DNA from 2 places in the Paenibacillus sp. FSL R7-0204 genome. Region 1 is predicted to be linked to the other one. Evidence: riboswitches for the same ligand, from Rfam matches in the RefSeq annotation. Region 1 holds a riboswitch; the other holds the start of a gene.
What was found. Region 1 has a riboswitch for cyclic di-GMP ahead of MKX42_RS31100 (transglutaminase-like domain-containing protein). Riboswitches for the same ligand answer to the same signal wherever they lie in the genome.
Positions count from the first base shown of each region.

Region 2: it holds a riboswitch for cyclic di-GMP, as region 1 does, so the genes downstream of both, MKX42_RS02800 (flagellar assembly protein A) here and MKX42_RS31100 (transglutaminase-like domain-containing protein) in region 1, are expected to answer to the same signal.

Region 1 is NZ_JBBOCA010000001.1:7,173,374-7,177,495, forward strand. It holds rRNA gene MKX42_RS31095 (16S ribosomal RNA) at 1-226, opposite strand, end outside; gene MKX42_RS31100 (transglutaminase-like domain-containing protein) at 664-1,473, opposite strand; cyclic di-GMP riboswitch class I at 1,487-1,567, opposite strand; cyclic di-GMP riboswitch class I at 1,641-1,722, opposite strand; gene MKX42_RS31105 (class D sortase) at 1,852-2,505, opposite strand; gene MKX42_RS31110 (GtrA family protein) at 2,573-2,977, opposite strand; gene MKX42_RS31115 (glycosyltransferase family 2 protein) at 2,967-3,944, opposite strand; gene MKX42_RS31120 (glycosyltransferase family 39 protein) at 4,040-4,122, opposite strand, start outside.
Region 2 is NZ_JBBOCA010000001.1:594,544-598,665, reverse strand. It holds gene MKX42_RS02810 (ABC transporter substrate-binding protein) at 1-836, opposite strand, end outside; gene biuH (biuret amidohydrolase) at 862-1,545, opposite strand; cyclic di-GMP riboswitch class I at 2,051-2,143, shown strand; gene MKX42_RS02800 (flagellar assembly protein A) at 2,250-3,869, shown strand; gene MKX42_RS02795 (aldo/keto reductase) at 3,900-4,122, shown strand, end outside.

The sequences.
Region 1 (4,122 bases):
ATTGCTCCGCCTTTCATTCTCTCCTCAGGAGAAAAAAGAAATTATCCGGTATTAGCTACCGTTTCCGGTAGTTATCCCAGGCTTGAGGGCAGGTTGCCTACGTGTTACTCACCCGTCCGCCGCTAAATCTGAAAGGAAGCAAGCTTCCTCTCAGACTCCGCTCGACTTGCATGTATTAGGCATGCCGCCAGCGTTCGTCCTGAGCCAGGATCAAACTCTCCAATTAGGACGCTTACGAAGTAAGCGTCACCTGCAATCTCTTCGGTCCAGCTCAGCTGAGCGGACGAAGAGATTGCAGTATAGAAAGAGCGATTGCTCATTTTGAAACATCTGACGAGAATTGTTACATTCTCTAATTTGGATCTCACCGAAGTGATTTCCAGGTACTCACTCGTTGTTCAGTTTTCAAAGATCAAGCTCGTCGTCAGCGCCGCTCACCGCGTCACCAGCAACTCTTATAATATATCACGTTCATCCGAGCAATGCAAGCTTTATTTTTGAAATCACTTATTTAAGTAATCTCTCATTTCCTTTGCCGCTCCAACAACGCTTATTTATAATAACCTATCCTTCTATTAAAAAGCAACCTTTATATAAATAAAAATAACCCACTTAATGATTAAGCGGGTTATTCTCAGGAAATGCTATAGTTCACAGCTATTCTTAGTAGAATTTCGCTGCAGTATATTTACTTGCTGCTTTGACCAGTTCTGTCGATGCTGTGTTTTTACCCAGACCTGCATCGACTGTAGTATCAATCGTTACCCATTTGCCGTTCAGGAACACTTCGTTCCAGGCATGGTATGAAGTTACATAGCTTGTATTCCCCATAACCAATTTGGTTGGAATACCTTCACTGCGGAGCATAGTAGCGAACAAGGATGCGTAATCGTAGCAGATCCCTTTGTTGGTAGCAAGCGTGTTATCGTTGTTCGGAATATAATCTGTGCTTACGCTGTTAGCCAGAGAGTAATCATATTTCACGTTAGTTACGATGTAATTGTAGATAGCCTTAACTTTGTCTGCATCTGTGGTCAGACCCTTTGTAAGCTGGGCTGCCTTTTGAACGGATTTATCGGAAGAACTCCACTTTACATTTTGTACGGAGCTCAAATATACGGCATTCACATTGCTCATGGAGAGAGATACAGTCTCGGAAGATAGTACTTTATATTTGTTGCCTGTAGTATTCTCAAGAACGGAGACCTTATAAGAGCCATTACCTTGTTGCAGCGGGAATGTCTCGTTCGGTTTGGAGGTGTATAAGTTGTAAGTATAGCTGTTATTGTCCTTGGTAATCATGAGCTTCATCTTCTTGCCCTTAGGAACATCGTACGAAACCCCGATCACCCCTTGATCAAGTTGTCCAACATTTAACCAGCTTGAATCTGCATTAGCGGCTTGAGCAGTGCCTGTCTGCACGGAAGTGACGATCACAAAAAGTGTAATCAACATTAAATAAAACTTCTTCATGGATAAAACCCCTTTCGGTAGCTGGCTGCCATTCTTACGGGAAGGCCCTTTAGCTTTGCGTCCCTACCTTTCGATAGGTTTGCCGTTATCGTATAAGCTTTATCTGTCCAATCTACTACCACATAATGACAGATTCTGAATTAAAACAAACAAAAAAAGCCTCTTCATTCGGTAACTGGCTGCCATCCATGACGGGAAGGCCCTTTAGCTTTGCGTCCCTACCTTTCGATAGGTTTGCCGTTATCGTGTATTAGCTTTTGATAGTTCTATCTTACCATATCCTTCTCTATTATCAAGCCCCAAACTGCTAGATTCCACCATAAACATACTAAAATTTTATGTTTTTTCGACCTTTACTGTCATCTTGTCTTGCAAGAATCAGGTTAGCTTCGCATGAATAATGAGTCTGTGGGTCGGATCAACAAGCGGATCGCAGGTAATGAGGGTCAGAATCTTATCGTCGTCCTTACCCTTCAGTACCGAAATATCGGTAGGCTCTACAATGGACACATCATATACTACATACTTGTATTCCTGGCCCCTTGTAATAATAGTAATGGTATCCCCTTTACCGACCTCATCCAGTCTGTTGAACAGCCGCCCTGCTGTTCTCGACCGGTGTGCCGCAATCGCCGCGTTGCCTACCGCACCTATCGGAGCTGTCTCCTTCATATGTGCAGCAGCATGCTTCATATTGGCCTTCGTGGCGCCCTCCAGTACAGGCAGCTTCAGATCGATTTTGTCGATTTCAATAATAGCAGTGATCTTACCTCCAACTTCAATCTCGGGCGCTGCAGTCGGCACTGGCTCTTCCGCACCAGACTCTTCCGCCAGCAGTTGGGTGACTTCCGCATAAGGCTTGCTCAGATCCTGGCTGGCAGGAGCTGTAGCCGAAGGAACGATTTCACTATAGGCCTGTTCGGCCTCTTCCAGCAGCTTCTGCTGCTGACGGTCCTCGTACCATTCGCTTCCTTTGGGGTAGAGCATAATCAGGACCCCGGCAAGTATAATCAAATAGGATAACTTCCGCATGACAATCGCCTCCGCAATATAGAATAAGTGCTCCCACCGCAGAATACGGCGAAGATATACTGTCTCTTTAGAATACCCATTTCCGGCTTCCAAAGAAATTAATGATCACTGTAATGAAGGTAACCAGCACCTTGGCCATCAGCACCTGTATCCCCAGCCGATCAGTCAGCAGATGAATCAGCAACACCGAAATGCCCAGCACCAGCAGATTCAGCACAATAAATCTCACCAGCTGCATCCGGTCAAAGCCGCCATTCCCGCCTCTGTCCCGGCCCTTGAAGGTCACCTTCTTATTCCAGAAAAAGCTGTTGGCCGTCCCGGCGCTGTAGGAAATAATCTGTGCAGGGGTGTTAAGCATCCCCAGGGAATGCAGCAGGGTAAATACCGCAAAATCAATGAACGTGTTAAGCAGGCCCACCGCATTAAATTTCAGAAACTGGATCATGCCTGCGCGCCAAGCCTTATCTTGCATAATCGCTTTCCTTCCGGGTGTCTTCAGCCTCTGCCTCCGGGTAGCCTCTGGTCTCGCGCACGATATAGAGCGGTCTATCCTTCGATTCGTCATAGATCCGTCCGATGTATTCCCCAATGACGCCCAGCAGCATCAGCACAATGCCGTTAAACAACAGGTTCACACCGACAATGGACGCCCAGCCCGGCACGGTCCAGGAGGTGAAGACCTTCTGGAATAAGACCAGGAACAGGTAGATGAAGCTGGAGAAGGACAGGAAGAAGCCGATATAGGAGGCGATTTTGAGCGGCTTATGCGAGAAGGAGGTAATTCCGTCGAGCGCAAAGCGGATCATTTTTTTGAGCGGATATTTCGTTTCCCCGGCAAAGCGCTCCTCCCGCACATATTCCACCATGGTCTGCCGGAAGCCGACCCAGCTCACCAGCCCCCGCACATAACGGTTCTTCTCCTTCAGGCCGCGCAGCACATCGCAGACCTTGCGGTCGATCAGCCGGAAGTCCCCGGTATCCGTGGGAATCTCCACACTGGTCATGCTGCTGAGCAGACGGTAAAAGATTTTGGCCGTCACCTTCTTGAAGAAGGTCTCTCCGTGGCGCTTCAGCCGCTTGGCATAGACTACCTCGTAGCCTTCCTTCCACTTGGCGATCATCTGCAGGATGACCTCAGGCGGGTCCTGAAGATCTGCGTCTATCACCACAACAGCCTGGCCTTCAGCATAATCCATACCCGCCGTTATCGCCACCTGGTGGCCGAAATTACGGGAAAAGTCAATCAGCTTAACATGCTCATCCGTATTGCTGATTCCGCGCATAATCTCAGCTGTACGGTCCCGGCTGCCGTCATTGACGAATACCAGCTCGTAGGTATCTCCGCAATCGTCCATTACTTTTTTGAGCCGCTCGTAGGTTACCTGAATGACTTCCTCCTCATTGTACATGGGGACAATTACACTATATCTGGCCTTCACAAGGGTTCCTCCTAAATTTGTTGTAAGCCACAGCTTCCTTGAAGCACCTCATCAACATCAGCTTTGAACACTATGCGGCTCTTACAGCTCTCCTCCTAGAATACCCAGGAAGGGAACCAGCGAAGTACTTGAATGATATAACTGCTGTTCACCTGCATGCCGGATAAGACCGGATAGA
Region 2 (4,122 bases), 6.6 Mb from region 1:
AGATCAAGCTTCTCGCCATACTTCAGACCGAATTCCGCCGCCTCCTCCGGATGCTTGACCGCATAATCCCAGCCCTGCATAGATGCCTGCACGAAGCTTGCGACCATCTCCGGGTCCTTCTTGATGATAGACTCCGTAGTGAACAAGGTATCGGCATAGAAATTGATGCCATAGTCGTTCGGGTCGATAATATTCACTTCCTTGCCCTGCTCCTCTACAGCCAGCACTTCATTAATGACATAGCCGGGCCAGGCCTTGACCTGACCGGTTAACAGCGGACTCAGATCATATTTGACCGGCATCTCTTCGATTTGCGAAGGGTCGATGCCCGCGCTTTTCTCCATGGCCCGGAAGGTCAGTTCCTCGTTGCCGCCCAGCTTAATGCCTACCTTTTGCCCGACAAGATCCTCCATCGTCTGGATCCCGGACTCCTTGAGCGTGAACATGACGAACGGGGTTTTGCGGTAGATCGCGGACAACGCTTTGACCGGAACGCCTTTCTCTCTGGCGATGACGACCTGGTCGGCACCCGTAACTCCGAACTCCTCACTGCCGGAAGCTACCATCTGCACAGCCGGGAAATCCGAGCCCCCCGGGCGAATCTCAACATCCAGCCCCGCTTCTTTATAGAAGCCTTTTTCCACCGCGGTATAAAAACCGGCAAACTGCGCCTGGTGAATCCACTTCAGCCGGAGCACCACCTTTTTCAGCTCGCCCGGGCCTTCCGCCCCCTGGCCTTCAGCCTTCCCGGCTTCCGTATTGTTACCGCAGGCGGTCAGGAGCAGCATCAGCGAGGTTAACAGCATCAGCGCTTTCGTTCTGGACTTGTTCCACATGGTTATTCCCCCGTTTATGAATGATTTAGTATTGCTCCAGCGCACGCAGCACCGCTTGTGAATCACTTACACTGCCGAACACCCCGCCCTGCATTTGAACCATACTCAGTGCCGCCAGGTGATTCGCTTCATCCGTCGCTCCCGTACAATCTGCAAGAATCAGGCACTCGTACCCGCGGTCATTGGCTTCCCGCATCGTGGTGTGTACACAGACATCGGTCGTAATACCGGTCAGAATCAGATGGGTAATTCCTTTATTCTTCAGGATCAGGTCCAGGTCCGTTGCGTAAAAGCTCCCTTTGCCCGGCTTGTCTATAATGTACTCTCCGTGGGCAGGCGCCAGCTCCTCGATGATCTGCCAGCCGCGCTCCCCCCGCACGAGAATTCGTCCCGCCGGTCCTTCGGAGCCGATCTCGGCCCCGATCTGGCGGCTGCGCCACCGTTTGTTCGCCGGCAGATCCGACAGATCCGGCTTATGTCCCTCGCGGGTATGGATCACGGTGAACCCTTCAATCTCCCGGATACGTGCCAGCAGCCGCTGAATGGGCTGAATCGCCCTCGCCGTTAATGAGAGGTCATAACCCATTCTCTCGACGTAACCGCCCTTGCCGCAAAAATCCGTCTGCATGTCGATAATCATCAGCGCTGTCTTCGCCGGGTCCACAGCCCCGTCATAAGGCCAGATGTAAGGTGTTGCTGCAATCTGCATGGTTTATGCTCCTCTCCTGATGCGCTATCTCTATTAATGTTAATTTAGTTAACATTAATCCGCGTTCCCTTGGTATGAGTTAGATTATATTACAATGAATTTGGGATGTCTTCGGTTTTATTACGAAATAATGTACTGAATGTTTGTGTTTATTCACATAGTTAACACATACATAACACAAACACTTACAACACTGCTTATCGAAAAAGGAACACTCCGAGTTTTGCCAAGCCCAGGGTGTCCCAACAGTTGAATACCCACACTTCCTCTCATCTTCCTCTTCCATAAGCTGTAAGTGCTGGGAAACCAGTTTTTTTGTCGAAATAGAGCTGCATATTTCGAGTTTTTTGATAAATAGGCATAATATAGTTGAAAAATAGCTCTTTAAGTACTAGAATTAAGCTTGTTTGCAGAAGTTAATGACACATAAGAACTATTCATGATTCTTTTTGTCGATTACAGTCGACCACAATTCATCGCCTCTACAGGATGTATATCATTGATCTATTTCTAAAGGCAAACTCCCCGAAAGGGCAGGACGCAAAGCTATGGGCCTAAGAACGCCAGAATCCGCGTTTACGGTTGCCAGGCTGCCAATAGAGACCACTTAAGCCAGCTGTTCAGGAGGGGAAGCCTCCGAGGCTTGATGATGTTCTTTTTCTGTACGAATTGCCATTGATCATACGAAAAGTGAGGTTACAACCATGCCGCAGCAGGATATCGAACCAAGCCGATATGAATTCGTAGAGTCCCTGATGCTCGAACGTAAAGGTCTCCTGGATTCATTCTCTGTGGAGGGCCGGACTTCTGACGGGACAACTGGAGATAAGAATGGAATTATCCTCGTGCAGGACAACCAGATATTCATTACTCCCCCGCTCCCCGGAGGCGCTCCCGCCCGCATTTCTGCGATCCACCCTGTTGTCCTGAAGATCAACTGGAAGACCGTTACAGAGCCAACTGAGGTGACCAAGGCAGATTATATTACCTGGGAGATCTGCGAGAAGCCGCAGTACGAAATTACCGTATCGCCTGACAAGCTCAAGGTCCACTTCACTTTATACCGTGCAGAGAAGTACGCCTGGAACCTGGTCAACTGTCCCGCCGCCTTTGAGGCGGTCGTCCGTGCCCAGCCCAACCCGGCGATGCTGCTGTCCACGCTCACCATAGAACAGATTATTTCCTCACTGGACAACCGTTTCATTCTACGCAACCTGAACATTCCCGCCCTGTACGCGGAGCTGGAGAATCCTACATATCTTCCCGTATGCATCGCTGAAGGAAGAGCCCCGCTGCCCGGCAAGGAAGCCCGGCTGGAATTCCAGCTGCCGGAGCATACACTGGAGGGGAACAGAATGCTTCGGGGACAGGGAGCTTCGGCTCAGGAGCCAGCGGATTCCTTGGAGTACCTCCGTTTCCCCGGAGCCCCCTTTACCTTTGCAGGCGAAGTCTTCGCACGCAAGCTGCCGCCGGAAGAAGGCATTCCCGGCCTCGACACAGACGGAAGGGTCCTGCCCCCTCCCCCGCCGCAAGATATCTACTTTGCTGCCGGTAATCATGCCAAGCTCCTTCCCTGTGGTAAAATCGTAGCCCGGCACACCGGCAGGCCCCGGATCTGCGGAGGAAGCGGCAGCGTCCGGATCTGTGACTTCCCTCCGGTCTATCTGCTGACCAGGGAGCTGACAGACCCTGCGGGCGATGTTATGTTCGCAGGCGACATCGTTGTACCGGGAGATCTGGAAGGACCTGTACGGATCGAAGCCCTTGGGAATGTGTACGTCTATGGCGATATCCTCCAATCTACCATTATAGCCACCGGCAGTATTTATGTTAGCGGCCAGGTTACCGGCAGCGGCCTGTACGCAGGATATGCCGGGGTAATGCAGCATCGCCTGCATAGCCTGGCAAGCCTGCTGCGGACAGAGACAGACGGACTGCTTGAGGCAGCGCGCCAGCTGGCCAAGAATGTGGAATCCCGCCAGCAATCCGTGAATTATGGTCTGGTAGTCATGCTGCTGCTGGAGGATAAATACAGCCATTTGGGCAGCCTGATCCGCGATCTCCAGGCTGCGCTGAGCCGTATGAACGGAGCGTTCGGTTCCTGCACGGACCAGCTCTGGCATATACTCGAGGTATTCGCCCATCCGGGACAATTCACCGGCTACATCACAGACAGTGTCCTAAGCCGCTTCTCCAGGCTGCTCCTCAAGCTGGGCGAGGAGATTGAGCTGCTCCAGGAGGAGCATGCGGTGATTAATCTTGCCCGGTCACAGGAGAGCCGCCTGGAGTCCGGCGGCAAGCTGCTTGTGCGTGATTCCTGCTAAGACTACTACTATATAAGGAGAAGTGAGCGCATGCGATATAACCGTCTGGGCAATAGCGGCCTGCAGGTGTCCGCCCTGGGTCTTGGAACTAATTCCTTCGGCAAACGGGCAGATCAGGAGACCTCGGTCCGCATTATTCACGCCGCCTTGGACCAAGGAATCAACTTCATCGACACAGCCAATATCTATGCCGACTCGGAATCAGAGCGGATCATTGGCCTTGCACTTGAAGGCAGACGCCAGAGCGTAGTGC